Regions from separate parts of the Bradyrhizobium sp. F1.4.3 genome, predicted to be linked through region 1. Evidence: riboswitches for the same ligand, from Rfam matches in the RefSeq annotation. Region 1 holds a riboswitch; the other holds the start of a gene.

What was found. Region 1 has a riboswitch for S-adenosylmethionine ahead of metX (homoserine O-acetyltransferase MetX). Riboswitches for the same ligand answer to the same signal wherever they lie in the genome.
Region 2: another riboswitch for S-adenosylmethionine. It lies ahead of ABIB73_RS21595 (O-succinylhomoserine sulfhydrylase); the one in region 1 lies ahead of metX (homoserine O-acetyltransferase MetX).

What each region holds. Positions count from the first base shown of each region.
Region 1 covers NZ_JBEPRN010000013.1:48,480-62,934, forward strand. The annotation lists gene ABIB73_RS27175 (DUF2125 domain-containing protein) at 1-340, shown strand, start outside; gene ABIB73_RS27180 (hypothetical protein) at 474-695, shown strand; gene ABIB73_RS27185 (hypothetical protein) at 980-2,551, shown strand; gene ABIB73_RS27190 (prephenate/arogenate dehydrogenase family protein) at 2,669-3,604, opposite strand; gene ABIB73_RS27195 (pyridoxal phosphate-dependent aminotransferase) at 3,601-4,698, opposite strand; gene ABIB73_RS27200 (chorismate mutase) at 4,734-5,582, opposite strand; SAM riboswitch at 5,799-5,878, shown strand; gene metX (homoserine O-acetyltransferase MetX) at 5,972-7,174, shown strand; gene metW (methionine biosynthesis protein MetW) at 7,177-7,839, shown strand; gene ABIB73_RS27215 (alpha/beta fold hydrolase) at 7,948-8,811, opposite strand; gene ABIB73_RS27220 (TIGR02594 family protein) at 9,027-9,683, shown strand; gene ABIB73_RS27225 (MOSC domain-containing protein) at 9,897-10,685, opposite strand; gene clpB (ATP-dependent chaperone ClpB) at 10,926-13,577, shown strand; gene ABIB73_RS27235 (hypothetical protein) at 13,651-13,917, opposite strand; gene ABIB73_RS27240 (peptidoglycan DD-metalloendopeptidase family protein) at 14,032-14,455, opposite strand, start outside.
Region 2 covers NZ_JBEPRN010000008.1:103,026-117,480, forward strand. The annotation lists gene ABIB73_RS21580 (OpgC domain-containing protein) at 1-871, shown strand, start outside; gene ABIB73_RS21585 (SGNH/GDSL hydrolase family protein) at 871-1,641, shown strand; gene ABIB73_RS21590 (SGNH/GDSL hydrolase family protein) at 1,654-2,646, shown strand; gene ABIB73_RS21595 (O-succinylhomoserine sulfhydrylase) at 2,681-3,868, opposite strand; SAM riboswitch at 3,942-4,021, opposite strand; gene ABIB73_RS21600 (2'-deoxycytidine 5'-triphosphate deaminase) at 4,131-5,237, shown strand; gene ABIB73_RS21605 (hypothetical protein) at 5,440-6,492, shown strand; gene ABIB73_RS21610 (MATE family efflux transporter) at 6,659-8,104, shown strand; gene ABIB73_RS21615 (hypothetical protein) at 8,250-8,948, shown strand; gene ABIB73_RS21620 (hypothetical protein) at 9,006-9,485, opposite strand; gene ABIB73_RS21625 (SRPBCC family protein) at 9,599-10,000, opposite strand; gene ABIB73_RS21630 (VOC family protein) at 10,171-10,530, opposite strand; gene ABIB73_RS21635 (helix-turn-helix transcriptional regulator) at 10,588-11,427, opposite strand; gene ABIB73_RS21640 (methylated-DNA--[protein]-cysteine S-methyltransferase) at 11,437-12,015, opposite strand; tRNA gene ABIB73_RS21645 (tRNA-Gly) at 12,189-12,262, shown strand; gene ABIB73_RS21650 (DsrE family protein) at 12,554-13,087, shown strand; gene ABIB73_RS21655 (TAXI family TRAP transporter solute-binding subunit) at 13,112-14,176, shown strand; gene ABIB73_RS21660 (hypothetical protein) at 14,173-14,455, shown strand, end outside.

The DNA of each region.
Region 1 (14,455 bases):
ATTGCAGATGACGGTGACCGGCCTCGAGCGCGTGATCCCGGCGCTCGGCATCGAGAAGATGCTGGAAGAGGGCGTGCCGCAGGCAACGCTCGATCGCGTCGCGCCCGGCGTGAAGTCGCAGGACCTCAACAGTCTGTTCGGCGCGCTCGACCGCGCCGTTCCCGGCCTCGGCAAGGTCATCAAGCAGAACGCCAATGCCGGCGTCGCCGCCGGCATCAACTCGATCGGCACCGAGAGCACGCTCGAGGGCAAGAAGGCCCGCAGCTTCCCGCTGAAGTTCGTCGACGGCGCCGTGCTGCTCGGCCCAGTCAAGGTTGGCCAGATTCCGCCGCTCTACTGATCGGCGGTCACGGCGCCTTCGCGCCAACGTGATGGTGAGATGGCTTCGCATCGGGAATGCGGAGCCGCAAAACCCAGTCTCTCTCCTTGTCGGCCGCACGATGAGGCGGTCCACTCAGGCAGGAGAGAATTCCATGACGAAGTCCAAGCTGTTCGTTGCCGCCATCGCCGTCTCGACCGCACTCGCGACGCCCGCGCTCGCGCAGTGGCAGTCGCAGGAGCCGGCTGCCTTTGAAGCCCAGTATCCGAACGGCGACCGCAACCTCGCGAGCCCCGCAACGCGCGATACGATGGCGTACGTGCCCTCCGCGAAATCACCGCGCCCCACGGTGATCCGCACGACCAAGGGCAAATAGAGCCGTCGTCGACCCGAAACGTTGCGCATGCGGAGTTGGGCCCGGTCATGCCCCGGCCGGGCCCAATGCGCGCTGTCGAATCTGTGCGCGACAATCGCGCGCGTGCGGATCGGCCAGGCAGCGAGAAAATTCCGAATATGACCGTCAGGAAAACGTGATGCAGAAAGCCAGCGTCGCCGAGAATAACCGCAGCCTCATTCACATCACTCCACACCAGGGAAGCATGCATGCGCCGGAGCAGGCGCGACCAATCGGACCTGCTTCCCAAGTGGAGGGAGGTTCACGTGCGGATCATCAATTACGGACTGATGCTGGGCATTCTCGCTGCCTGTTCAGGGCAGGCGCATGCCGACGACAATGTCTCAACCGAAATCGAGTCGCTGAAGGCCAGGCTGAAGGAGCTTCAGCAGCGGGTGGATTCGGAGGCACGTAAGACGCGTCAGGTCGAAGCGGCGCAGTCGAAAGCCGTTCCACTGCCGGCGACCTACAAGGCTCTTCCCGTCGATCCATGTGCGGCCGGCAAGGTCTGCTACAAGGGTATTACGCTGACATTTGGCGGCTGGGTCGATCTCACCGGCATCTACCGGTCGCGCAATCTCGCCTCGGACACCGGATCGATCTACAATTTCATCCCCTATCCGCAGAGCAGGAACTACTACTTCCCGGAAACGCGCTTCTCAGCGCGCCAGAGCAGGTTCTCGGTGCTCGCCGAGGGCAACGTCGATGCCGATACGCATCTGGCGGGCTATGGCGAAATCGACTTCGAAGGTGCGGCGCAGACGGCGAACTCCGTGACGACCAACTCCTTCAACCCGCGCATGCGCCAGCTCAGCGTGGAGGTCGACCGAAGCGATCTCGGCCTTCACTTCCTCGCTGGACAATCGTGGTCCCTCAACACACCGAGCAAGGCGGGCATCGATCCCCGCGGTATCGATGCGCCGGGTGTAATCGACTTCGAATTGGTCCCGGGATTCCTCGCGGCACGGCAGCCCGGTTTCCGCGTCTGGCAGGATATCGGGCCCGAGTTCAAGATCGCCGCGTCCGTCGAAAATCCGCAGACCGCCTTCTTCGGCGGCAACGTGCCGACGGTCGGCACGCCGGCGGTCGGCCCGCAGGGCGTGCTCAACCCGAACCTTCAGGTCAATCTGACCGGGCCGGGCGGCAGCTTCTTCAACAACCTCAACAATGTCAGCTTGAACCAGGTGCCTGACGTCACCGTCAAGGCGGCGTGGGATCCAAGGCTTGGGCCCTACAAGCTGCACGTCGAGGCCTGGGCGCTCTATCGCCAGCTGTTCGATCGCTTCAACTCCACCAACCACAGCTACGACACCGGCAGCTTCGGTGGCCACGTCTTTGCCGAGCTGATTCCGAAGACCCTCGATCTTCAGCTCTACGGTGCGCACGGCGTGCTCGGACGCTTCACGGCGACGCCGTTCCCCGACGCGGCGGTGGCGCAGGATGGCACGGTGCTGCCGCTGACGATCACGGCCGCCGCGGTCGGCCTGATCTGGCACGCAACGCCGAGCCTCGATATCTACAGCTATGCGGGCCTGGAGAAAGCCAAGGCCAATTTCGCCAACGTCGGATCGGTGCCCTTCGGCTATGGCAATCCGCTCTACAACAACACCGGCTGCTTCACCGAGAACACGCCGGCTGCGAGCTGCAACGGCAACACAAAGGAAGTTCGACAGATCACCGCCGGCATCTACGACACCATCTACCAGGGCAATTACGGCACGCTCAAAGCAGGCGTGCAGTATTCCTACACACAGCGTCTCGCCTTCGCTGGCGTCGGTGGCGCGCCGAAGACCGACGACAACATCGTCATGACGCAGATCCGCTACTACCCGTTCTAGGCACTAAGCCACGCGGACTCGTAGAAGCCCGGATGGAGCGAAGCGTAATCCGGGGTTCTTCGATGCGGCAGGCGGAGTCCCGGATTACGCTTGCGCTCCATCCGGGCTATTCGAGCGCTACTGCTTCTTCAGCTCCGCATGCGGCCGGCCGAAATCGGGCGCAGCGGAATCCTGGCCGATCTCGACGATGCCGCGGCGGATGGCGCGGGTACGGGTGAAGTGGTCGAACAGCGCCTCGCCGTCGCCGCGGCGAATCGCGCGGGTGAGTTTTGCCAGATCCTCGGTGAAGGTGCCGAGCATCTCCAGCACGGCCTCCTTGTTGGCGAGGAAGACGTCGCGCCACATCGTCGGATCGGACGCCGCGATGCGGGTGAAGTCGCGGAAACCGCCGGCGGAGAACTTGATGACCTCCGACTCCGTCACCTGCTGCAATTCGTCGGCGGTGCCGACGATGGTGTAGGCGATCAGATGCGGCAAATGGCTGGTGATCGCGAGCACGAGATCATGATGATCCGGCGTCATCACCTCGACCTTGGCGCCCATCGCGGCCCAGAAGGCGCGTAGATGTGCGACCGCGGCAGCGTCGGTGCCTTCCGGCGGGGTGAGGATGCACCAGCGGTTGATGAAGAGCTCGGCGAAGCCGGAATCCGGCCCCGAATGCTCGGTGCCCGCGACAGGGTGCGCCGGAATAAAATGGATGCCCTGCGGCAGATGCGGCGCCATGTCCCTGACGATCGCGCCCTTGACCGAGCCGACGTCGGAGATGATCGCGCCGGGCTTCAGATAGCCGGCGATCTCCTGTGCCACCGGCCCGCAGGCGCCGACGGGAATGCAGAGGATGACGAGATCGGCATCCTTCACGGCTTCCGCATTGGTCGCCACGACGTGGTCGACGATGCCGAGCTCGAGCACCCGCGCACGTGTCTTTTCCGAGCGCGCGGTGGTGACGATCTCGGAGGCTAAGCCCTGGAGTTTTGCAGCGCGCGCGATCGAGCCGCCGATCAGGCCGAAGCCGATCAGCGCGACGCGCTGGAAGTGCGCAGCCGCGTTCATTTGCCGGCCATGAAGTCGCGCAAGGCCTCGGCCACGAGGCGGTTGGCCTCCTCGGTGCCGATGGTCATGCGCAACGCATGCGGCAGGCCGTAATTCTTCAGCCCGCGCAGCACCAGGCCCCGCTTGGTGAGGTAGGCGTCGGCGTCGTCGGAGGTCTTGCCCTTGTCGGTCGGGAAGTGGATCAGCACGAAATTGGCGACGCCCGGCGTCACCTTCAGCCCGAGCCTGGTGATCTCCTCGGTGAGCCGGTTGCGCCAGGTCTCGGTGAACTGCTTCGACATCGCCTGATGCGCGGTGTCCTCGATCGCTGCGACCGCGGCGTACATCGCCGGCGTCGACACGTTGAACGGACCGCGGATGCGGTTGACCGCGTCGATGATGTGCTCGGGCCCGAACATCCAGCCGACGCGCAGCGCCGCGAGGCCATGGATCTTGGAGAAGGTGTGCGTCACCACGGTGTTCTCGGTGGTGGCGACGAGCTCGATTCCCATTTCATAGTCGTTGCGAGAAACGTAGTCGGAATAAGCGGCGTCAAGTACCAGCAGCACGTGCGACGGCAGGCCGGCGCGCAGGCGCTTGACCTCGTCGAACGGGACATAGGTCCCGGTCGGGTTGTTGGGGTTGGCGAGCCAGACCAGTTTTGTACGCGGCGTTACCGCCTTGAGGATGGCGTCGACATCGCAGGTGAGGTTCGTCTCTGCCGCGACGACGTTCTTGGCGCCGACCGCCATGGTCGCGATCGGGTAGACTAGGAAGCCGTGGGTGGTCGAGATCGCCTCGTCGCCGTGGCTGAGATAGGTGTGGGCGAGCAAATTGAGGATCTCGTCCGAGCCGGCGCCGCAGATGATACGGTTGGGGTCGAGGCCAAAGTTGCGGCCGATGGCTTCGCGGAGCACCCGCGAGGTGCCTTCCGGATAATCCTCCAGGTGATCAGCCACGTGCTTGAACGCCTCGATCGCCTTCGGCGAGGGTCCGAACGGCGTCTCGTTGGCCGACAGCTTGAACACCTTGCGGCCCGGCTCCGCCACCGGGCTCTTGCCCGGCGTGTAGGGCGCAATATCGAGAATGCCGGGATTCGGCACGGGGCGGGACATCTTCAACTCCGGATAGGCTGGGCGAGGCTCGCGATTTACGATTTCGACCCGGTCGGGGGCACCGTATAGCGCGTTGCGTGGCTGCCGACGAGGGCCGTGGAGCGCACCGAGGCCCCCGCTTCGATCAGGGCAGCCTTGATCTTGTCGAGGCTGCTTGCCGCGGTGACCGAGATCAGCAGCGCCGCGCCGTCAAAGGCGGTATCGGGGACCGCCACGATCTCGGCGAGCGGCGATAGCGCCCGCGCGACCTCGGCGTTCCACCCCGACACGCGCACGCTGAAGGTCTCGACCTCCGTCACCAGGGCGCTGTCGGCGACGCGCGAGACCGCGAACACGGGCAGCGCGGCCGGATGGTCGGCACGCTCGACGAAGGGCAACCGCGCGATGATCTTGGGCGCGCCGGGCTCCTCCAGCGACAGCCACCACGGCGTGCGGCTCGAGGTCGCCGAGACCAGCGCCAGATCGCCTTTGGATTTCGCCACCGCCTCGACTGCGGCCTGTGCGCTGAAATGCGCGACGTAGGGCACGGTGAAGCCGAAATGGAATCGCGCGGAATCGCGCATCGCGGGCTCGCTCACCGAGACGTCCGCGTGCACCGCGAATGGCGCCTGGACGTAAGTGAAGGTCGAGATGATGACGCGCCAGATGCTCTCGACCGTGTCAAGCGGCAGGATGCCGCGATGACGCTGCACGAGGTCACGCATCATGGCGGCCTCGCGTGCCGGGCGGAACGCGGAGCCGACCTCCTGGGTCTGCTTCACCTGGATCAGGCGGTCGATGATGTCGCCGCGCTGCATCAGCAGGCGATGCATGCCCTCGTCGATCGCGTCGATCTCCTTGCGCAATTCCTGCAACGATGGTGGCGCGGGCGGGCGTTGGGACATATCTGACATAGGCTGTTGAGAGGCGTTCCAATGCGGATCGGCCAAGGAGATTGGTAAGGTCGGATCCGCTGCGATCGACGTCCTGATTAGGCAGGATGGACGGTGAAAGCAAAGAGAAATGCAAAGGGAAATAGGGCCTGTTGGGCTGACGATGCAGAGCGGATTTTGGTTAATCCGGACCGTGACTTGACGAAAACACTCCAAGCCACTACATTTTGCCTGTTCCGTGGTCATTTGAGCCGGCCGGCTTGCAGCCACGTTAAAAAACTCGCTAAACAGGCCGGGGACGTTTTCGATCCCGGCCGAACCTATCGTTCAGGCCGGGTTTTTCATGGCCTGATGTCAGTGGCGATCTGAAGTCCGATCGCAAACGAGGACGATGGTCAGAGATGGTTGGCGTCAAGTCGATTCCAAGTCCCGCGATCAGTGCCGACGAACGGTCGCACGAGGTGGATCATCCGAGTTCGCTCGTCGCGCATTTCGGCGCTGACCAGCCGCTTCGGCTCGATTGCGGGGTCGATCTCACCCCGTTCCAGATCGCCTACCAGACCTACGGTGAGCTCAATTCGGACCGCTCCAACGCGATCCTGATCTGCCATGCGCTGACGCTCGACCAGCACGTCGCCAATGTGCATCCGCTGACCGGCAAGCCGGGCTGGTGGGAAATCATGGTCGGCCCCGGCCGCCCGCTCGATACCGACAAGTACTTCATCATCTGCTCGAACGTGATCGGTGGGTGCATGGGCTCGACCGGCCCGGCCTCGACCAATCCGGCAACCGGCAAGGTGTGGGGGCTGGATTTCCCGATCATTACGATACCCGACATGGTGCGGGCGCAGGCCATGCTGCTCGATCGCCTCGGCATCGAGACGCTGCTCTGCGTTGTCGGGGGCTCGATGGGCGGCATGCAGGTGTTGCAATGGACCGCGGCCTATCCCAAGCGCGTGTTCGCCGCACTTCCGACCGCGTGCAGCACGCGCCATTCGGCGCAGAACATCGCGTTCCACGAGCTCGGCCGGCAGGCGGTCATGGCCGATCCGGATTGGCATGGTGGGCGCTATGTCGATCAGGCGACGCATCCGCATCGCGGCCTCGCGGTGGCGCGGATGGCCGGGCACATCACCTATCTCTCGGATGCGGCGCTGCACCGGAAATTCGGCCGGCGCATGCAGGATCGCGAACTGCCGACCTTCTCGTTCGACGCTGATTTCCAGGTCGAGAGCTATCTGCGCTACCAGGGCTCGTCCTTCGTCGAACGGTTCGATGCCAACACCTATCTCTACCTCACGCGCGCGATGGACTATTTCGATATCGCCGCCGACCATGGCGGCGTGCTGGCAAAAGCGTTCGCCGGAATCCAGACCCGCTTCTGCGTAGTCTCTTTCACCAGCGACTGGCTGTTCCCGACCTCGGAATCGCGCGCGCTGGTGCATGCGCTGAACGCGTCGAGCGCGCGGGTGTCGTTTGCCGAGATTGAGACCGATCGCGGCCACGACGCCTTCTTGCTCGATGTTCCCGAATTCTTCGATATCTCCCGCGCCTTCCTGCAATCGGCGGGCAAGGCGCGCGGGCTCACCAGCAAGGACGGCTAGCGATGTCTGTACAGGAAGTGCTGCCGCTGGGCGGCCTCGCGGCTGACCGGTCCGGCCATTTTCGCGCCGATCATTTGCTGCTCGCCGAGATGGTCAAGCCCGGCTCGAAGGTCCTGGATGTCGGCTGCGGCGAAGGCGATCTGCTTCAACTGCTGGAGACCCGGGGCATCGACGGTCGCGGCATTGAGCTGTCGCGCGAGGGCGTCAACCGCTGCGTCGCCAAGGGCCTCGCGGTGGTGCAGGGCGACGCCGACACCGATCTCGTCAACTATCCCGACGACGCCTTCGACTATGTGATCCTGTCGCAGACGCTTCAGGCGACACGACAGCCCAAGGTCGTGCTGGAGAACCTCTTGCGCATCGGCCGCCGCGCCATCGTGTCGTTCCCGAATTTCGGCTTCTGGAAGATGCGGCTCCAGCTCCTGGTCGGCGGTCACATGCCGCGCACGGAGAATCTGCCGGCAAGCTGGTACGACACCGCCAACATCCATTTCTGCACCATCAAGGATTTCGTCGAGCTCTGCGACGCTATCCACGTCAAGATGGAGCGCGCCGAGGCGCTCGACCTCTACGGCCGTCCACTGCGGCTGCGGATGCCGTGGTGGGTGTGGAATCTGTTCGGCGAGCAGGGCGTGTTTCTGCTGACGCGCGGCGGCGGGAAATAGTTTCTCGTCATTGCGAGCGTAGCGAAGCAATCCAGAGTCTTTCCGCGATGGGATTCTGGATTGCTTCGCTACGCTCGCAATGACGGAGTGCGAGGTGACGCCTTCGTGCTAATGCGTCGCCGCCGACCGCGGATCGCGCACCGGCCATCGCCCCGCTTCCACAAGCGTGATGAATCGCTCCACGCTCTCGTTGAACAACGCGGGCTCCTCGAGATTGAGCACGTGGCCCGACTTTGGAAACATCGCGAGGCCCGCGGCCGGCAGATGCTTCTTCAGGAACAGGCTCGCCCCGACGCAGGGGTCGTCCTCGTCGCCGCAGACGATCAGTGCAGGCGTTGCCACCTTCCTGATCGCATCCGTCATCGTGTAGATCGAGGGCCGGCCGCCCTGGAAGCCGCGCATCGTATTGGCCGATCCCCCGGCATCGTGCCGCGCCAATGCGGCATAGAAATCGGCGTGGCCGCGCGGGTCCTTGACCAGGAAGGGAATTCGGCTCGGCGCCTCGCGCGTGACTTTTGCCACTTCAGTGGAGCCGAGCGTCTCGAACTGCTCGGCATTGGCGCGGCACTGCTTGCGCCAGTTGTCGAGGTTCTCGATCTCCGAGCCGGAGCCGACGCCGGCGAGTGTCATCGATAACGCGCGCTGCGGCGCGTTCAGTCCGATCTGGAGCGAAGAGTAAGCGCCCATCGAGAGACCGACGAGATGCGCGCGATCGATCCTGAGATGATCGAGCACAGCGAGCGCATCGCTGTAGAAATGCGTGAAGCTGTAGACCTCACCAACCGGCACATCCGACGGCGTGTAGCCGCGCGCGGAATAGGTGATGCAGCGGTGGCCGCGCGAAAAATAGCGCATCTGCGGCTCCCAATTGGTGTAGTCGGCCGCGAACTCGTGCAGAAAAATAATGGGCGTTCCCTGACCCGCTTCTTCGAAATAGATGCGGATGTCGTCCCTGGTCGTGGCGTGGGGCATTAACTGTTTCCCTCTCTTCAAGCCGCCTTTGGAGGATTGCAGTTAATGCTGTTGTCCGCAATGCGGCAGCATCAGACGAGCACCGACACAAGATCATCGCAGCTATTCCGCGAGCCGGCGTCTTTTTCTCGCCACATGGGGCGGCTTAACGGCCTGACGGATGTCGGCCACCGCGCGGGCCGACGGGAATTGGGGGTGTCAACGAAGGATGAAGAATGTTCGAGTTGTTTGCGTCTCGCCTGTCGCGCTGTGTCATCGCGCTGGCGCTCTTCTTCGCGGCGGTCGCCGCGTTCTCGTCTCCGGCCTCAGCACGGTCTCATCGTCATCATAGCGCAGAGCGTCACGCTTACGTGCATCGCGCCGTCTACCCAGCCCACAGATACCATCATTACCGGCACCACGCGCGCAGCTCGCGCTTCGAGCGCAGCGCGGCGCAATTGCAGGCGAGCGGGTTTGCCAACACCCAGGCGAGCTACGATCCGAATGCCAACGCAGGCAGTGCGGGCATGAGCAGCAGCTTCGGTGGCGGATCGGGCCTCGTGTCCGAGGCGCGCCGTTATCTCGGCGGCAATCCGACCGGCCGCGGCAGCCTGTGGTGCGCGCGCTTCATGAACATGGTGCTTCAGCACACCGGCCATCAGGGCACCGGCTCCGACATGGCGAACTCGTTCGCGCATTACGGAACGCGCGTCTCCGGTCCGCAGGTCGGTGCCATCGCCGTGATGGGACGGCGCGGCGGCGGCCATGTCGGCATCATCACCGGCGTCGACGCGCAGGGCAATCCGATCATGATCTCCGGCAACAACGGCAACCGCGTCCGCGAGGCGCCGATCTCGCGCGGCCGGATTTATGCGTATGTGATGCCGAACTGAAGTGGGTTGGCCCGGCGAAGGGGCCCTCTCATCAAACGAGATTGTCGTCCCGGACAAGCGTCAGCGCAGATCCGGGACCCATAACCACAGGCTTGCATTGTTGCGCGAGTTGGTAACCACGAGTCTTCGCCAAACCACTCCCTGAGGTTATGGGCCCCGGATCAGCGCTCCGCTTCGCTCGCTTGTCCGGGACGACGAGAGGAGCCACGAAGCTCACACCAGCTTCGGCGCTTCCACCGCGATCGTATCGCCGACGCCGATCTCGCCGTCGGCGATCACCTCGGCATAGATGCCGCAGTCCATGTGGCCGAGGTTGCGCGAGAGCGTCGGCGGGATTTCGAGATCGCGCTTGGCGGTTCCGGGATCGACGTTGACGGCCGGGCAGCGGACGATGCGCTTGACCACCTTCAGCCGGGCTGCGCCGATCGCCAGCGTCTGGCCGACGAGGTCGAGCTCGGACCAGGCCGGCCAGCCCTTCACGTAAAGATTGCCGCGGAAGCGCAGGGGATTGACGGCGGTCCCGCCGAGCATGGTCTCGATGGCGCGAACGCTGTTGAGATTGATGATGGACACGACCTTGCGGGCGACGTCGGAGAAGCTGTGGTCGCGGCCGGACAGCAGCTTCGGAGGCCCTTTCAGTTCGGGCTGAAAATTCGCCGTGAAATAGTCCTCGATCGCCGAGCGCCCGGCGGCGGTCTCGAGATCGCCGCTGGCGACGACCTGGCCGTCCTTTCGGATAGTCAGGCGGTTGGTCGCCTCGTCGAACCGGCTGTCGAGGGACGCCAGCCGCTCATTGCGCGCGAGCATCAGAAACTGGATTTTCGGCTTCCACTGGGGCTGCTCGGGATCGAATCCGCTTGGGCCGTTCTCGATGGCGTAGCGGCGGTCGGCGGGCAGGGTCTGGCCGGTCCGCAGGGGAACGCGGGGCAGGGGCTCCGGCGTGAGACCCTTGATCGGGTAGCGGTAGAGGCCGGTGATCTCGGCGGTCTGGCTGGCTGTCATGACGCTACTTAGGGGATTCGACCGGGCCCCGCCAAGCAGGACCGTTAGCGCACGAATTTGTGATCACGCCTCTTCCGATCCGAGGGCACGCTTCCCACATCTGGATCAGGCCGGCGCCAGCGCCGGCTGATAACGACCGTTGCCGGTTGAGGACCATCAATGCGGCCAGCGGAAACCCAATGAAGATGCCGTTTGGAGTGCCTTAGGGGCTCCAGGGGCAGGCCGAGGGAAAGAAAAGACATGAACATCGAGAAGTATACCGAACGCTCCAGAGGCTTCATCCAGTCCGCGCAGTCGCTTGTGATGCGCGAGGGGCACCAGCAGTTTTCGACCCTGCACCTCCTGAAAGTCCTGCTGGACGACAATGAGGGGCTGGCTGCCGGTCTGATCGACCGTGCCGGCGGCAATTCCCGTGCAATTTTGAAGGCGACCGAGGACGCCCTGAACAAGGTGCCGAAGGTCTCTGGCGGCGGCGCTGGCCAGATCTATTTGGCGCCTGAGCTTGCCCGCACCTTCGACGCTGCCGAAAAGGCCGGCGAGAAGGCCGGCGACAGCTTCGTCACTGTCGAGCGGCTTCTGCTCGGGCTCGCGCTCGAAAAGAACAGCGAGGCCGGCACGATCCTCAACAAGGGCGGCGTCACCCCGCAAAATCTCAACGCGGCGATCGAGGCGCTGCGCAAGGGCCGCACGGCGGACTCTGCGACCGCGGAGAACGCCTATGATGCGCTGAAGAAATATGCCCGCGACCTGACCCAGGCCGCGCGCGACGGCAAGCTCGATCCGGTCATCGGCCGCGACGAGGAGATCCGCCGCACCATCCAGGTGCTGTCGCGCCGGACCAAAAACAACCCCGTCCTGATCGGCGAGCCCGGCGTCGGCAAGACCGCCATTGCCGAAGGCCTGGCGCTGCGCATCGTCAATGGCGACGTGCCGGAAAGCCTCAAGGACAAGAAACTGCTTTCGCTCGACCTCGGCGCGCTGATTGCCGGCGCGAAATACCGCGGCGAGTTCGAGGAGCGGCTGAAGGCCGTGCTCCAGGAGGTGACAGCAGCCGAAGGCAATTTCATCCTGTTCATCGACGAGATGCACACGCTGATCGGCGCCGGCAAGGCCGACGGTGCGATGGACGCGTCCAACCTGCTCAAGCCGGCGCTTGCGCGCGGCGAACTGCACTGCATCGGCGCGACCACGCTCGACGAGTATCAGAAGCACGTCGAGAAGGATGCGGCGCTGGCGCGGCGCTTCCAGCCGATCTTCGTCAACGAGCCCTCGGTCGAGGATACGATCTCGATCCTGCGCGGCCTGAAGGACAAGTACGAGCAGCATCATGGCGTGCGGATCACCGATTCCGCGCTGGTGGCGGCCGCGACGCTGTCCAACCGCTACATCACCGACCGCTTCCTGCCCGACAAGGCGATCGACCTCATGGACGAGGCGGCCGCGCGGCTGAAGATGCAGGTCGATTCCAAGCCGGAAGAGCTGGATTCGCTCGACCGCGAAATCATCCGGCTCAAGATCGAGCAGGAGGCGCTGAAGAAGGAAAGCGATCTCGGCTCCAAGACCCGTCTTGGCGCGCTCGAGAAGGAGCTGGCCGACCTCGAGGAGAAATCTGCGGCGCTGACGGCGCGCTGGAGCGCGGAGAAGAGCAAACTCTCCGACGCCCAGAAACTGAAGGCCGAGCTCGACGGCTTGCGGGTCGATCTCGCCAACGCCCAGCGGCGCGGCGAATTCCAGAAGGCCGGCGAGCTGGCCTATGGCCGGATCCCGGAGCTCGAGAAGAAGCTTGCGGACATCGAGGCCAAGGAAAATACAACGCAGAACTCCGGCGAGATGATGGAGGAGGCGGTCACTGCCAACCACATCGCGCAGGTGGTCTCGCGCTGGACCGGCGTGCCCGTCGACAAGATGCTGGAAGGCGAGAAAGACAAGCTCCTGAGGATGGAGGACTCACTCGGCAAGCGCGTCGTGGGCCAGGCCGAAGCCGTGCATGCGGTCGCGACCGCCGTGCGCCGCTCTCGCGCGGGCCTCCAGGACCCGAACCGGCCGATGGGCTCGTTCATGTTCCTGGGGCCCACCGGCGTCGGCAAGACCGAGCTGACCAAGGCGCTCGCGGAGTATCTCTTTAACGACGAGACCGCGATGGTTCGCCTCGACATGTCCGAGTACATGGAGAAGCACTCGGTCTCGCGGCTGATCGGCGCGCCTCCGGGCTATGTCGGCTATGACGAGGGCGGCGCGCTCACCGAAGCGGTGCGGCGCCGGCCCTACCAGGTGGTGCTGTTCGACGAGATCGAGAAAGCGCATCCGGACGTGTTCAACGTCCTGTTGCAGGTGCTCGACGACGGCCGCCTGACCGATGGCCAGGGCCGTACCGTGGATTTCCGCAACACGCTGATCATCATGACCTCGAACCTCGGTTCGGAGTTTCTGGTGAATCAACCGGAAGGCGAGGATACCTCCGCCGTGCGCGAGCACGTGATGGCGACGGTGCGGGGGCATTTCCGTCCCGAATTCCTCAACCGCGTCGACGAGATCATCCTGTTCCACCGCCTCCAGAAGAGCGAGATGGGCCGGATCGTGGAGATCCAGTTCGGCCGGCTCGAGAAGCTTTTGACCGATCGCAAGATCGTGCTGACGCTGGATGGCAAGGCGCGCGACTGGCTGGCGGAAAAGGGCTGGGATCCCGCCTATGGGGCAAGGCCGCTGAAGCGGGTGATCCAGCGTTACGTCCAGGATCCGCTCGCCGAGATGATCCTGGCCGGCGACGTCAAGGACGGGGACTCGGTTGCGATCTCGTCCGAAGGCAACGTGCTGACCTTCAACGGCAAGGCGCCGCAGACCGCGGAGATCACCCAGTTCGACGCGCCGGTGTCGAAGCGCAAGCTGAACTGATCGTAGCGCTCACTGCAAAACCGCCCCGGAGAGGTCAACCTCTCCGGGGCGAATTGCTTTGACGAGGTTCGCCCTAGCTGACCGCGGACGCGGAGCCGGGATTGGCCGGACCTTCCTCGTCGCCCTCCTGTTCAAGCTCCGAAAGAATATCCACCAGTTCGCGCACGCGGCCATGCGCGAGCGGACGCAGGTCGTTGATCATGGGCTCGTCATTGGCGAGCCAGGCCTGGGCTTCGGCAAGCTCCTCGACTGTCGCGCCGGTTCCAATGATCTGGGCAATCGTGACGTCGTCAGCTCCGCTAACGGCCTTGGTCACATCGTCCCGAGAGAGATGCTGCATGGTTCCTCCTCCTGGAATTGCCCTTCGGGCGGTTCAAACGAGGGGCCCGCCGAACAGTTCCATTGGAAGGGAGGAAGCGCGAGGTGCCGGGAAAAGGCTGCCGGCGGAAAACAGCTAGCGGTTGGTGACCTGGAGCGGGCCGCCGGTCGCGTCCGACATCCGGGCGATAGCGCCGTTGCGGCCGCTCATCATGCCGTCGAGCCGGTCGCGCTCCTTCTCGAAGCCCGTGAGCATCGGGCCTTCCAGCGAACGACCGCGCGGCAGCTTGACGCGCATCGGGTCAACGAAGCGGCCGTTGACCAGGATTTCGTAGTGAACGTGAGGCCCTGTCGACTGGCCGGTCGAGCCGACGAAGCCGATGACCTGGCCCTGACGCACCTTCTTGCCGGCCTCCATGCCTTTGGCGAAGGCCGACATATGGCCGTAGGCGGTCTCGTAGCCGTTGTTGTGCTTGATGCGGATGTATTTGCCGTAGCCGCCCTCGAGCTGGGCCTTCTCGATCACGCCGTTGCCGGCGGCAAAGATCGGCGTGCCGTAG
Region 2 (14,455 bases), on a different contig from region 1:
TGCCGAAATCTCCTACGTCGCGACCAGTTTCGAGAACCCGCTCTACACCGAAGAGATGGGCATCATGGATTTCCTCAAGCAGCCCGACGTCACCATCGTGCAGGCGCTGCTGCTGCGCTTTCGTCCCGTCAACATGGACGTGCTGCCACTCTACATCGTTCTGATGCTGGCGCTGCCTTTGATCCTGTGGTCGATGAAGTGGAAGCCCGACGTCACGCTCGGCTTCTCGGTCCTGCTCTACGCCGTCACCTGGGAATACGACCTCTATCTCTCGGCCTATCCGAACGGCTTCTGGGCGTTCAATCCTCTGGCCTGGCAATTGCTTTTCGTGTTCGGTGCATGGTGTGCGCTCGGAGGTGCGCGACGCATGTCGCGCATTTTGGCTTCACCGGTGACGATGTGGATCTCGATCGCCTATCTGGCCGCGGCGTTCTGCGTGACGCTAACCTGGTACGTGCCGCAGCTCGGCCACTTCATGCCGAAGCGGATCGAGCAATGGATGTATCCGATCGACAAGACCGATCTCGACGTGCTGCGCTTCACCCATTTCCTGGCGCTGGCCGCGCTCACCGTGCGTTTCCTGCCGCGGGACTGGCCGGGCCTGAAATCGCCCTGGCTGCGGCCGCTGATCCTGTGCGGCCAGCATTCCCTCGAGATCTTCTGCCTCGGCGTCTTCCTGGCCTTCGCCGGCCACTTCATCCTGGCCGAGGTCTCGGGCGGCCCGGGCATGCATGCGCTGATTAGTCTCTCCGGAATCCTGATCATGTGGGCCGTGGCTTGGGTGATTTCGTGGTACAAGCGCGTAGCTGACAAGAGCGGTTCGAAAACCAAAAACGCCGTCGGCAGCGCCGATATGGCGGGAGGGGGCTGATGAAGGCGAAGGTTTTCCTGAGCCTGATCCTGCTGTGCGGTAACCTCGCCGCGCCCCCGGCGCGCGCGGGCGATGCTGTGCCTGCGGCCCCCCCAGCCTGCGAATTGCCGTCCTATCTGCTCACCACCGAAAGCCAGCTCCACAAGGTCGCCGACACCGTCAAAGCCGGCAAACCGCTTGAAATTCTGGTCATCGGCAGCCGGTCAACGACCATTCCGGCCTCGGAGGACAGCTCCTATCCGGCGCGGATGCAGGCAATTTTGAAGGAAAAGCTGCCCCCGTCGGAGGTTGTGCACGTCTCCGTAGAAATACAGAGCAAGAAAACGGCGGAGGAGGCCGCCACCACCTTCGTTAAGCTGATGGAAGCAAAAGCACCTACTTTGGTCATCTGGCAGACCGGGACCGTGGATGCTATCCGATCCATCGATCCCGACGACTTTCGCGGCGCGGTGACCGATGGGGTTGCTGCGTTGCAAAATGCAGGGGCTGACGTCGTCTTGATGAATTTGCAGTACAGCCCGCGTACCGAAACCATGATCTCGGCGCCGCCTTATCTCGACAATATGCGGGTGGTGGCGCAAGAGCATGACATCCCGCTGTTCGATCGCTTCGCGATCATGCGGCAATGGAATGATCAGGGTCAGTTCGACCTGTTCAGCCCGTCCCGCGGCCCTGAACTGGCGAAACAGGTCCATGATTGCCTTGGCCGGGCGTTGGCACAGTTCGTGATCGACGCTGCCCATCTGGGGCCGGCCCAGCAGCAAAATTGAGGTCTAGCGTTAATGAGTTCTCTCCGCCCTTTTTGCCTGACGGCATGGCTGGCCGCGTCCGCAGCGGCGGCGCTGCTGGTGTTGACGCCCGCGTCTCAGGTGCTTGCGCAAGCCGCGCAGGCAACGCCCGCTCCGCAGCAGGCTGCTAATCCCGCTCCCGCATCGCCCTCCCAGACCACGGTCGCGGCGACCCACCCGCCCGCCGAGCAGCGCGGCATCACCGCGCGTGCCGTCGACAAGGTGAAGCAGGTCGCGAAATCCGCCGGCGACATCTTTAGCCGCGTACCCTGCCTGCCGCCGAAGGGCAGCGCGAAGGCGATGGGATCGCTGCCGCATGTCGCGAACAAGCTCGTCGCCGGCCAGCCCGTCGTGATCGTCGCGTTCGGCTCGTCGTCGACCGCGGGTTATGGCGCGAGCTCGCCGGACTTCAACTATCCCAACCGTCTCGCCGCACAGCTGCGCCGGCAATATCCGACCGCCGACATCTCCGTCATCAATGCCGGGGTCGGCGGCGAGGACGCGCCCGAGATGATGAAGCGCCTCCAGAAGCAGGTGATCGACGTGCATCCGGATCTCGTGATCTGGCAGGTCGGCACCAATGCCGTGCTCCGCAACCTCGATCCCGGCGATACGGCCAAAATGGTCGAGGACGGCATCTCACGCATCCAAGCTGGCGGCGGTGCGGACGTCGTGCTGGTCGATCCGCAATATTCGCCGCAGGTGACGCAACGCGCCGAAAGCGCCGGCAAGATGGTGAAGCTGCTCGGCAAGGTCGCCGAGCTCCGTCACGTCGGCATCTTCCCGCGCTTCGAGGTGATGCGCGACTGGCATGAGAAGCAGGCGCTCCCGGTCGAGAGCTTCGTCATCGCCGACGGTCTGCACATGAACGATTGGGGCTACGCCTGCTTCGCCCAGCTCCTCGGCGACGACATCATCCGCTCCGTCGGCCAGATCAAGTTAGGGGTGAATGTGCCGGCGGATGTGCGGACGTATCGGCCGATGTAAGTGGCCTCTCCCCATCGCCGGGACGACATCGTGGCTACGCCTTCTCCAGCGCCGCGGTGAGATCCTCGATCAGATCATCCGCGTGCTCCAGCCCCGCCGAGAAGCGAATAAAACCCTCGCTGATGCCGAGCGCTGCGCGATCTTCCGGCTTCAGGCGCTGATGCGTTGTGGTGGCCGGATGCGTCACCAGGCTCTTGGCGTCGCCGAGATTGTTGGAAATCTTGGCGAGCTTGAGTTCGTTGAGCACGCGGAACGCGCCCTGCTTGCCGCCCTTGACCTCGAAGCCGACCAGCGTCGAGCCGCCGCGCATCTGCTTCTTGACCAGAGCCGCCTGCGGATGATCGGCGCGGCCGGGATAGACCAGCCGCGAAATCTTGGGATGGCTCGCCAGCACGTCCGCGATCCGCGCCGCGGTCTCCGTCTGCGCGCGCACGCGCACGGCCAACGTCTCCAGGCCCTTGAGCAAAACCCAAGCGTTGAACGGCGAGATCGACGGGCCGGTCTGGCGCATGAAATTGTGGATGTGCTCGGCGATGAAGGCTTCCGAGGACAGGATGATGCCGCCGAGACAGCGGCCCTGGCCGTCGATGTGCTTGGTCGCGGAGTAAACCACGACGTCGGCGCCGAGCGCGAGCGGGCTCTGCCAGATCGGCGTGGCGAACACGTTGTCGACGACGAGCCGCGCGCCGCCGCCGTGCGCGATCTCGGCGATCGCTGGAATGTCGAGCACGTCGAGCGTCGGATTGGTCGGGCTCTCCAGGAAGAACGTCTTGGTGTTCGGCTTGAGCGCGCGCTGCCACTGGTCGAGATCGAAGCCGTCGACCAGCGTGGTCTCGACGCCATAGCGCGGCAGAAGATCCTGGATGACGTAAAGACACGAGCCGAACAGCGCCCGCGAGGCCACCAAATGATCGCCGGCCTTGAGCGGCGCCAGGATCGCGGTCGTCACTGCCGCCATGCCGGTCGCCGCGGAGCGAGCGGCTTCGGCACCCTCCAGCTCGATCATGCGGCGCTCGAACATCGCGATCGTCGGGTTGGAATAGCGCGAATAGATGAAGCCGGGATCTTCGCCCTTGAACCGCGCCTCGCACTCCTCGGCGCTGTTGTAGACATAGCCCTGGGTCAGGAACAGCGCCTCCGACGTCTCGCCATATTGCGAGCGCAGGGTGCCGGAATGGACCAGACGGGTTTCGGGACGGTAGTTGGCAGGCGACTTCGACATAGGTACCTCCGCATGACCGTCTCGTCGAAAACGGTCACAAAAAAACCGGCCTGGATATCTCCACGGGCCGGGATCACAGAGGTCCCCGGCCTGTTTAGCGACTTATTTAACGTGGCTGCAAGCCGGCCGGCTCAAATCACCACGGGATAAGTCATGCTCATATTCCGCAATGCCCTTTTCGTCAAGGCGTCCATCGGATAGCCGTAAAAAACTGTATTTTCCGCATGTCCGGATACATTTGCCCCCTGACGAGGACCCAAGTTTGACGTTCACGGTCGCCGCCGACGCCAATGGTATCCTGCCCGACCGCATGATCGCGGCGATGGCGGCAGCGGGGCTTATCCTGCCCGCCTATGACTTCGTCGAAAGCCAGATCCAGCCGGCGAGCCTCGACCTTCGCCTCGGCGACATCGCTTATCGCGTCCGTGCAAGCTTCCTGCCCGGCCCCGGCGCCACCGTCGCCGAGCGTATTGACGAGTTGAAGCTGCACGAATTCAGCCTCGCCGACGGCGCGGTGCTCGAGACCAACTGCGTCTACATCGTGCCGCTGCTGGAAAGTCTTGCGCTGCCGCCGGAGATCGTCGCGGCCGCAAATCCGAAGAGCTCGACCGGCCGGCTCGACGTCTTCACCCGCGTGATCGCCGACGGCACCCGCCGCTTCGACATGATCGGCGCCGGCTATCATGGCCCGCTCTATGCCGAGATCAGCCCGAAGACATTTCCGGTGCTGGTCAGCGAGGGCTCGCGGTTGTCGCAGGTGCGCTTCCGCACCGGTGACGCCATCCTCAATGCCGACGAGCTCGACGCGTTGCATGCGTCCGAGCGTCTCGTCGATATCGACGATGCCGATCTCTCCGGCGGCGTCGCCGTCTCCGTCGATCTTTCCGGCGAGAAGGGGTCCGGCTTCGTCGGTTACCGCGCCAAGCGCCACACCGGCGTCATCGACGTCGATCGTCGCTCGGGCTATTCGGTGCAAGACTTCTGGGAGCCGATCTCGGCACGTCCCGACGGCAGCCTGATCCTCGATCCCGGCGAGTTCTACATCCTCGCGTCGAAAGAGGCGGTGCAGGTGCCGCCCGATTACGCCGCGGAGATGGTGCCATTCGATCCGCTGGTCGGCGAATTCCGCGTGCACTATGCCGGCTTCTTCGATCCCGGCTTCGGCTATGCCGGCGCCGGCGGGCAGGGCTCGCGCGCCGTGCTGGAAGTGCGCTCGCGCGAAGTGCCCTTCATCCTCGAGCACGGCCAGATCGTCGGCCGCCTCGTCTACGAGAAGATGCTGGCGCGCCCCGACGCGATGTATGGTCAGCGCATCGGCTCCAACTACCAGGCGCAGGGGTTGAAGCTGTCGAAGCATTTTCGCGTGTAGCTGCTAACTCCGCCCTCAGGTGTCGTCCCGGCGAAGGCCGGGACCCATAACCCCAGGGAGTAGTTTTGGCGCGAAATCCTGGTTACCAGTCTTCGTCAAACTCAATCCTGTGGTTATGGGTCCCGGGTCTGCGCTTTCGCTTGCCCGGGACGACGGGGTAGTGTGTTGCGGCATCAACGATAACAACAAGCCGGGAGCGAACATGACCGCCGCAGCAAACTCCACGCAGGAAGCCCAATGGAAACGCTGGCGCACGGTCGCCGATCTCTATCACGCTTATTTCACCGGCCTCATCCTCACTGTCGTCACGCGGCGCGGCACGACTGACGCGGCGGAGTTCGTCTTTCGCGTGTTTCGGCGGCAGCAGCAGGAGCGCTTCCTGCCCGGGCTCGAGAAGCTCGGCCTTAGCCATCTGCCGCCGGCGGTGGCCGCCGCGCAATATCACTACCTCTCCAACTGGATCGGCGGCGTACATGTCGAATACATGTATGAGAACGACGCCAAAGCCTGGATCCGCTATCCGCCGCCGCGCTGGATCTGGAAGGGTACTGCGATCTGCGGCGTGCCGGGCGAAGTCTCGCGCGCGATGCTGCGGGGCTGGCACGCCAACAACGGCGTCGCGCTCGGCGATCTCAGGCTCGGTTTCGTCTGCACCAAGCAGAGCGTCGACGGCCAGGATGGGCTCGAAGGCTATTACCATCAGTACGAGCACCCGCTCGAGCTCGACCAGCGCCTGGTGTTCGCGCGCCATCTCGAAGCGCCGCTGTTCGATGCGAAGACCGCGCCGGCTTTGCCGATCTCAAGCTGGCCGAAGCCGCGGTTAGAAAAAGCCTATCGCAACTACGCCATGGAATATGTGCGCACCGCCGCACCCGTGATGGTGCAACTGTTTGGGCCTGAGGATGCCGGCTATCTCCTGCATCTCACCGGCAAGTTGATCGGCATGCAATATTTCGATGAAGTCGCGGCCGCTCTGACAGCGACGCGCGGCGGTGCGCGCGAGTTCGCATCTTTCCTCAACGCGCTGTTTGCCGCGCAGGACGATGCGGCCGAGACGACGCGATCCGAAGGTACGTTCGAAATTCGCCAGCAGAGCTGGAAGCTGATGGACGACGTCGCCGACTATCACCGCGCCTGCGCCAAGGTGCTGGAGGGGCTTTTCGAAGGACTGGCTGCGGGCTGCGGCCGGCACATCGGCGTGCATCTGCACCCCTCCGAGGGCGGCAGGCCGCCGCTGGTTTGGACCATCGGGTAATTCCACCTATTGAAATGCGCTGCCGCAGGGGACGCCTGCGCCTGACGCAGGAGGAATCGGGGGCTGCCGTGCTAACAAGCGCATGACGCGCCCTTCGCGCGAATAATTCGATTGGCACACGCATTTATTGCCGCGCCGTTTTGGCGATCCGTGCCCGGGAGAAGAAATGTCCGACATCGCCGAAATCCCGGTCGATGAACAGGAGCGTCCGCTGCCGCCGCCTCCGCGGCCGGTGAGGAGCGCGCTGACCGACGGACCGATCCTGCGCACGCTGCTCGGGCTCGCCTGGCCGAATGTGGTTGCGCTCTCCGCCGGCACCTGCGTGGTGATCGCGGAGACCTCCTATATCGGCCGTCTCGGTGTCGAAGCGCTGGCCGCGATGGCGCTGGTGTTTCCGACCGTGATTCTGACCATGACGATGTCCGGCGGCGCCATGGGCGGCGCGGTGGCGTCCGCCATCGCACGCGCGCTTGGCGCCGGCGACCGCGAACGCGCCGGCACGCTCGCGGCGCATGCGCTCTTGATCGGTATCACCTTTGGCGTCGTCTTCATGCTGGGCATGCTGATCTTCGGACCGCAGGTCCTGGAAATGCTCGGCGGACGCGGCGACGTGCTGACGCATGCGATCGCCTACACGCAGGTGTTTTTCGGTGGCGCGGTGCTGCCGTGGCTGCTCAACACCATGGCCGGCGTGCTGCGCGGCACCGGCAACATGAAGTTGCCGTCGCTGCTGATCCTCAACTCCGCGGTCTGGCAGATCGTGCTCGGCGGCACGCTGGGCCTTGGACTCGGGCCCGTGCCGCAGCTCGGCATGCGTGGTGTCGCCGCGGGCGCGCGGATTGCTTACTCCATGAACATCTGCGTGATGGGCTGGTACCTGTTCTCCGGCCGCGCCCGAATCGTGCCGAAACTGCGCGGCTTGCGCATTCAATGGGCGATGTTCTTCGACATCCTGAAGGTCGGCGCCATCGCCTGCTTCTCGCCGCTGCAATCGGTGCTGACGATCTCGATCTTCACCCACATGCTGGCGAAATTCGGCACCGCGATCCTCGCCGGCTATGGCATCGGCGCGCGGCTCGAATTTTTGCTGACCTCGATCGCGTTCTCGTTCGGCATCGCTTCGGTGCCGATGATCGGCATGGCGGTCGGCGCCGGCCGCATCGCGCGGGCGCGGCGCATCGCCTGGATCGCGGGTGCGAGCGCCTTCGTCGCCGTCGGGGCGCCGGCGTGCCTGGTTGCGATCTTCCCCGATCTCTGGGTCAACATTTTCACCGACAGCGCCACCGTGCGCGCGACCAGCCATCAATATCTGTCGACGGTGGCGCCGTTCTACGCCTTCATTGGCCTCGCCTCGACGATGTATTTCTCCTCGCAAGGTGCGGCGAAGGTGATCGGTCCGGTGTTGGCGCAGACCGCGCGGCTCGCCTACATCGCGACATGCGGCTGGTGGCTGTCGATGTATGAGGCCACCGCACAAAATTTCTTCTGGCTCGCTGCGAGCTCGATGGTCCTGCTCGGCCTGCTGTCCTGCTCCAGCGTGGTGCTGACGCGCTGGGGTCCGTGCGAGAGCAAGTCCGCAATCAGGCCGGCTCTGTCAGCCGCGGCGGACTAGGCGCACCCGTCAGATTTTTGTTTCTGAATGTTTCTTGCCGCTCAATTGGCAATATTGAGCAACCTGAGCTGCTCCTTGCCGAAGGCTCCGCGCCAGCTCCTGGGGGCAACGTCACCTCGAGTTCACCAAAGCACGGACAGCCACCATGACCTCGATTTCGGCGCTCTCCTCCCACCACCACGCATCACCATTGCAGCGACTACAGGATGAACTGCAGGCGGAAGTCAGTTCCGGCGCGGTTAATTCGTCCGATCAGTCGGCGCTGTCGTCCGCACTCAGCGACATCGACACCGCCTTGCAACCGAGCGGGGCGAGCGATCAATCCAGCGGCAGCCGATCATCGCCTGACGCGTTCAAGTCAAAGATCGATGGTCTGATCCAGCAGGAAGTTTCGGCTGGCAAGCTGACCGACCAGCAGGCCACCGAATTGCAAGGTATCTTCAAGGCGGCGTTCTCCCATGGACCCGATGCATCGGGTGGAGCAGGTGGACCGCCGCCGCCCGACGGGCCTGCTCCCGTCAACGGCACGGATAGTTCATCAAGCGGCAATTCGGTGGTGGACCTGCTTCAACAATTTCTCGATTCGCTCAAAAGCCTGCTCACGGATTCGACCTCCTCCAGCGCGACGGGATCAGGCGACACGACGAATGCCGGCGAAAATTCTTCGGCCAGCGCCACGGGCAGCTCGTCAAGCGGCAATTCGGCGACGGACCTGCTTGAACAGTTCCTTCAGTCGCTGAAGAGCTCGCTCGCGGATTCGACCTACAGCGCGACGCGACCAGGCGACCAGACGAAGCCAAACGACCCATCGATTTCCGGGGTCCTGATCAACGATCGGATCTGATATCGGCGACGCATCAACTAAAAAAGCTAAAACGCGGCGACGGTAAGCCGGCGCGCCTTAGCGATGCTTGTGGCGGCGATGGCCGCCACCGCCGCCGACATTGGCGAGCCGCATCAGTTGCGGGATCATCGCCATCATGTCGCCGCCGCCGGAACCACCCAGCATGCCCATGATGTCGCCGCCTCCCATGCCGCCGATCCCGGTCGGCATGGTGCCGCCTCCGCCCATCGGCGCGTAGCCGCCGTAATTGGGCGCACCAAAGCCGCCGCCGGCCAGGCCGCCAATGCCGCCGCCGCCATTCTCCATCATGCGGCTCATCATCGGGCCCATGGTCTGCATCAGCATGGCGAAGCGGCGCTTGCCCATCTTCGCCTTCATCATCTCCAGCATCGGCGCCATCTGGGTCATCATGTCCTCGCCGCCGGCACCTCCGCCGCCGCCGAAGCCTGCGAACTGCGCCTTCGCGGGCGAGCTCGCGACCGAAAACAGCAGCAGCACGGCGACCGCCTGGCAGATCACCTTGTCCGCACCTCTCATGGCATGCTCCTCGCGTGCGTGGCGCCGCCGGGAGAGCGAAGCCGACCGGACGCACGCGGGCATGGTTACGGCTGAGGAAGGGAGAGCTCTGTGAGAAAAATCACAGAGGCCGATCAGGCTGCGGCAGACGGAAATGCCCTGTGGATGGCGGCCACGGCCTCGCCGGTCTGACCCTGGACGTAAGGCGCAAGCTCGTTCGGCAGCATGTCGATGATCCAGACCATGCGGCACCGTGCCTCGCCCTCGGCGATCACCTGCACCGAGGCGCTGTAGTGCTTCAGCCGTTCGTTGTTGATCGCGTAGACCAGCCGCTGCCGCGCGTCGTCGCAATCGACCAGCACCTCGCGCGCCACCGAACCGTTGGCGAAGGTGACGACGCGCGCGTCGTCCTCGAGCTGACATGCGGTGACGAAGCCCGGCACCAGCCGCTGAGGCAGCGCGCCGAAGTCACGCACCGCATCCCAGACGTCGCGGGCGGGGACGGGGAGGGAGATGTCATTGTGGATGGAGGCCACGGGAGGTGTCCTTGATTGAGTGAGGGTGGGCAAAGGCGCTCTTGCGCCGTGCCCACCATTCGTCGACGCTGTTGCGCTCAGTTGGTGGGCACGCTTCCGCCTTCGCTCTTCGAGCTACGGCGGACAAGTCGCTTTGCCCACCCTACGGATTGTCGCGTTTAGCCCCGAGCTCACGTACAAACCGCCTCGACATTGTTGCCGTCCGGATCGATCAAGAACGCTGCATAGTAGGTCGGGCTGTAATCCTTGCGCGGGCCGGCGCCGCCGTTGTCGCGGCCGCCGCTCTTCAGGCCTTCGCTGTGAAACGCCCTGACCGCGTCATGATCCCCGGCGCGAAACGCAATGTGCGCACCGTCCGCCTTGCGCCCCTTGTTCAGATGCAGCCACAGCGCCGGCGCGTCCTTCGGCCCGAAGCCGGCATAGCCGTCGCCGCTCGAGCACAGGACGTAGCCGAGCGGTGCCAGCACCGCGGTGTAGAAGCGCGTGGCGGCGTCGAGGTCGGCAACGCGCAGTCCGATGTGGTCGTACATGATCGTCTCCATTTGCAGATGCGCGCCGCGAGTGGCGCGCGCCGGAGACGAACCTAGTCAGTTGAGGACAAGTCCCTCTTGGAGAATCTTGCGCATCCCCTTTGAGGCCTGCCGGAACTTCGTCGGCGACACGCCGGCGGCGCGATGAAAAGTGCGGACGAAGTTGGAGAGGTCGCCGAAGCCGACGTCATAGGCGATGTCGGTGATCGCGATGTCGTCATCAGTGAGCAGCCGCGCCGCGTGCCGCAGCCGCGAGCGCACCAGATATTGATGCGGGGTGACGCCAAGCACGTTCGAGAACAGCCGCAGGAAATGGAAGGGGCTCAGGCCCGCCTGCCGCGCGGCCTGCTCGAGGTCGATCTCGGCATGCGAATTCTCGTCGATCCAGAGCGCTGCCTCGACCGCGCGGCGACGGTCACGCGCGGTGGGCGTGGCCTGCTTGCGCGGCTTGCCCGACACGACCTCGACAAAGCGGCTGGCCAGGATCTGGCCGACCTCGTCGAGGCCGAGGTCGCTGTTGCCATCTGCTGCCGTCTGGGCGAGCTCGCCCAGCACCATCAGCTCAGGGAGCGGCGGCGTCGCACCGACCCGCCAGACCTCGCGGCGTCCGCCCAGCGCCTCGACCAGATCCTCGCTGAAGAAGAACGACAGGCAGACGTCGCCGCAGACATGCTCATGGGTGCAGGTGTATTCGTCGCCGGGAGCGCCGACCAGCAACGAGCCCGCCACCAGCTCGAAGAAGCCGGCGCGGCAATGGCAGCCGAAACTGCCGGCGCGGACGTAGGCGATCGAATGGCCGGTGCGGCACTCGGCAAACGGCTTGTCGCCCGGTCCCGCATCGCAGCGAAACTCGGAGACTGTCATCGATCGTGACGTCAGCAGCCTGGTCGCGTCCATCCCGCCTATTTAGGAAGGGGCTCGCGGCGGGGCAACGGGCAGCAGTACCTCGAACAGCGTCTTGCTGGCGATCGGATGAGCGCCCTCGAGCGCCAGCAGCCGTCGCTTCGAGATCACCCCGCCATAAGGCGAGATCCGATCGGCATAACTGCCGGCCTCCAGCACCCGGTGGCAGGGCACGATGAGCATGTAAGGGTTTTTCGAGATTGCGTGCGCCACCGAATGCGCGGCGCCGGAGGCTCCCAATGCCTTGGCGATCTCGTGATAGGTGCGCGTCTCTCCGCGGGGAATGGTGCAGGTGTACTCATAGACCCGCCGGTTGAAGGCGGGCACATCGCCGGCATCGAGGCTGACGTCGGAAAAGTCGGGATCGCTGCCTTGCAGCAACGCCGCGATGCCTTCGATCGCAAGCTCGGCACTGAGTGGAAGCGGTTGCTCGCGCGCCTCGGGATGGACCTGGAAGATCCGGCGGCGGGTGTCGATCTCCCGTGCCTCCGGCAATTGCACGGCCACCACGCCGGAATTGCTCCAGACAATGCCGCAGCGGCCTATGGCCGTATCGAATATCGCGTAAGCACGCCCCACCATGCGCACGCCCCACACACTGTACGTTCCTCAACCCAGCAGCGATCATAACACTGCCACAATCCGGCGCACCTGGAATCTTGCCAGGACGTTAACAAGCGTCAGGCCGGGCGCGCCAAAGCGCTTGGCGCGAGGCGCTGTCTCGGCTAATCAGGACAGGCGCGAGCAGCGCATCCGCGGGCGTAGTTCAATGGTAGAACGGCAGCTTCCCAAGCTGCATACGAGGGTTCGATTCCCTTCGCCCGCTCCAAGCCCCTTATCGCGGTGCGATCGCCCTGGTGTCCTCAGGGCCTGAATTTCCGTTTGACGGTCAATCGCGGCGCAACGGCACGTTGAGCTGACCATCCTTGTGCCTAATCCATTGGGCCTAGCACGAACTGCAGCCTGTCGAGGGGCTTGCGGTGAGTTCATGTTTCTCGGTCCGGGGCACGGCGTGAGGCGCAACATCCAGCGCAACATCAACGGGTCACCAAAAGGCCCGGATCGAGATCGAGCGAGTTGCCCCGCATGGTGAGCGCACAACGCAGACGGGAGATGGTCCATGCCTGATCCACGAATCCAGATCGCCGCAGCCTTGCTTGCCATATTCGCACTGGGCCCGGCCCACGCCATGACCTCGACGCAGCAGCAACCGACTTCTGCGAGTTCGGCACGCGCGATGATCCCGAAGCAGCAGGCTGCAGTGCGCCCGGTCAAGCCGGCGCAGCATCGGCTCGTGATCCAGGTCAACCAGAACGACCCCGCCGTGATGAATCTCGCGCTCAACAACGCCACCAACGTGCTCGAATACTACCGCAAGAAGGGTGAAGAGGCCGACGTCGAGATCGTGGCCTTCGGTCCGGGACTACACATGCTGCGCAAGGACACGACGCCGGTCGCCGAGCGCATTCACGCCATGAAGGACCTCGCCTTCCCGAACAAGGTTCGCTTCGCCGCGTGCGGCGTCACCAGGGAGGGGATGGAGAAGAAGGAAGGCAAGCCGCTTGAGTTGCTGCCGGAGGCCTCCATGGTCCCCTCGGGAGTCGTGCGCATGATGGAGTTGCAGGAGAAGGGATGGAGCTACGTCCGGCCATAGGCAAGTCAACGACGGGAGACCGCGATGATACGCAAGCTGATGTTCGCGCTGGCATTGTCGCTGCTCGCGCTGTCCGCCTCCGCCCAGAATGCCAGCAGGACCGGCGGTGACAAACGGTCCGCGGAATCGGCCGGACCTGCAGCAACGCGCGGGAGCCGCGCCGCGCGGCCCGCAGAGGCGCGGACCGCAGAGGAGGGGGTGAGAGAGCGCATCAATTCAGGCACGGTCGGACTCGCCGCCGGACTCCTGGAAGGCGCGCCGCTCCGCTTCGCCACCGAGATTTCGCGCGTCGTCAATCAAAGCGGAAAGGTGCACGTGCTTCCGATCGTGACGCGTGGACCGACCGAGAATGTCAACGATCTGCTCTATCTCAAGGGAATCGACATCGCGATCATCAACAGCGATTCCCTCGACGAGTATCGCGCGCAGGTGCCGGAGATCGAAAAGCGCATCGTCCACGTGATGAACCTGTTCCCGTCGGAGCTGCATGTTTTCGTACGCCCCGAGATCAACTCGCTCGCCGACCTCGCGGGTAAGAAGGTGAACTTCAATTCGCAAGGCACTGCAGCCGCCTATTCGGGTCCACTCATCTTCAGTCGCCTCGGCATCGAGGTGGAGAAGACCTTCGTGCCGCACCCCGTCGCGCTGGAGCAGATGCGCAAAGGTGAGATGGCCGCCGTGGTTTTCGTCACGTCCAAGCCGGTGGACGCCTTCGTCAAGCGCAAATGGGATGAGGGCTTCAAGTTCTTGCCTGTGCCGCTGGGGCCCAAGCTGGCTGACTATTACGTATCGGCGTCGCTGACACCGGCCGACTACCCCGCGCTGGTGCCCGCGGGGCAGGATATCGAGACGATCGCGGTGCCTACAGTCCTGGTCGCCTATAACTGGAACCCGGGCACTCCGCGCTATGACCGCGTCACGGCCTTCGTGAACGAGCTGTTCAGCAGGCTCGACCAATTGCGCGCCTCCGGGTTCGACCCGAAGTGGAAGGATGCCAATCCCGCCGCCAGCGCTCCTGGACTGCAACGTCTGAAGGCGGCCGAGAGCTGGCAAGATGCCCAAATGGCCAATCGGGCAGGACGTCGATGAGGCGGTTCGCCGCCGTCCTGTTCGGCAGCCTTGCGATCGTGGAAGCTCGCGCTCAATCCGCATCCAGCACCCTCAGAGGCCTGGACGAGTGCTTTGCCCGGACAAGCGTGGCGGAAGCCACCTGCGATCAAGCCGACAGCGACACCACGACCCGCTTGGCATGCCGGCTGAAGGCGCACACCGCGGAGAAGCTGTGTCTTGATGGCATATTCGCGAAAAGAGACGAGATCACGCAACCGAACGATATGCCTTCCAAACCGCGCTCCCGCGCGCCGCCGG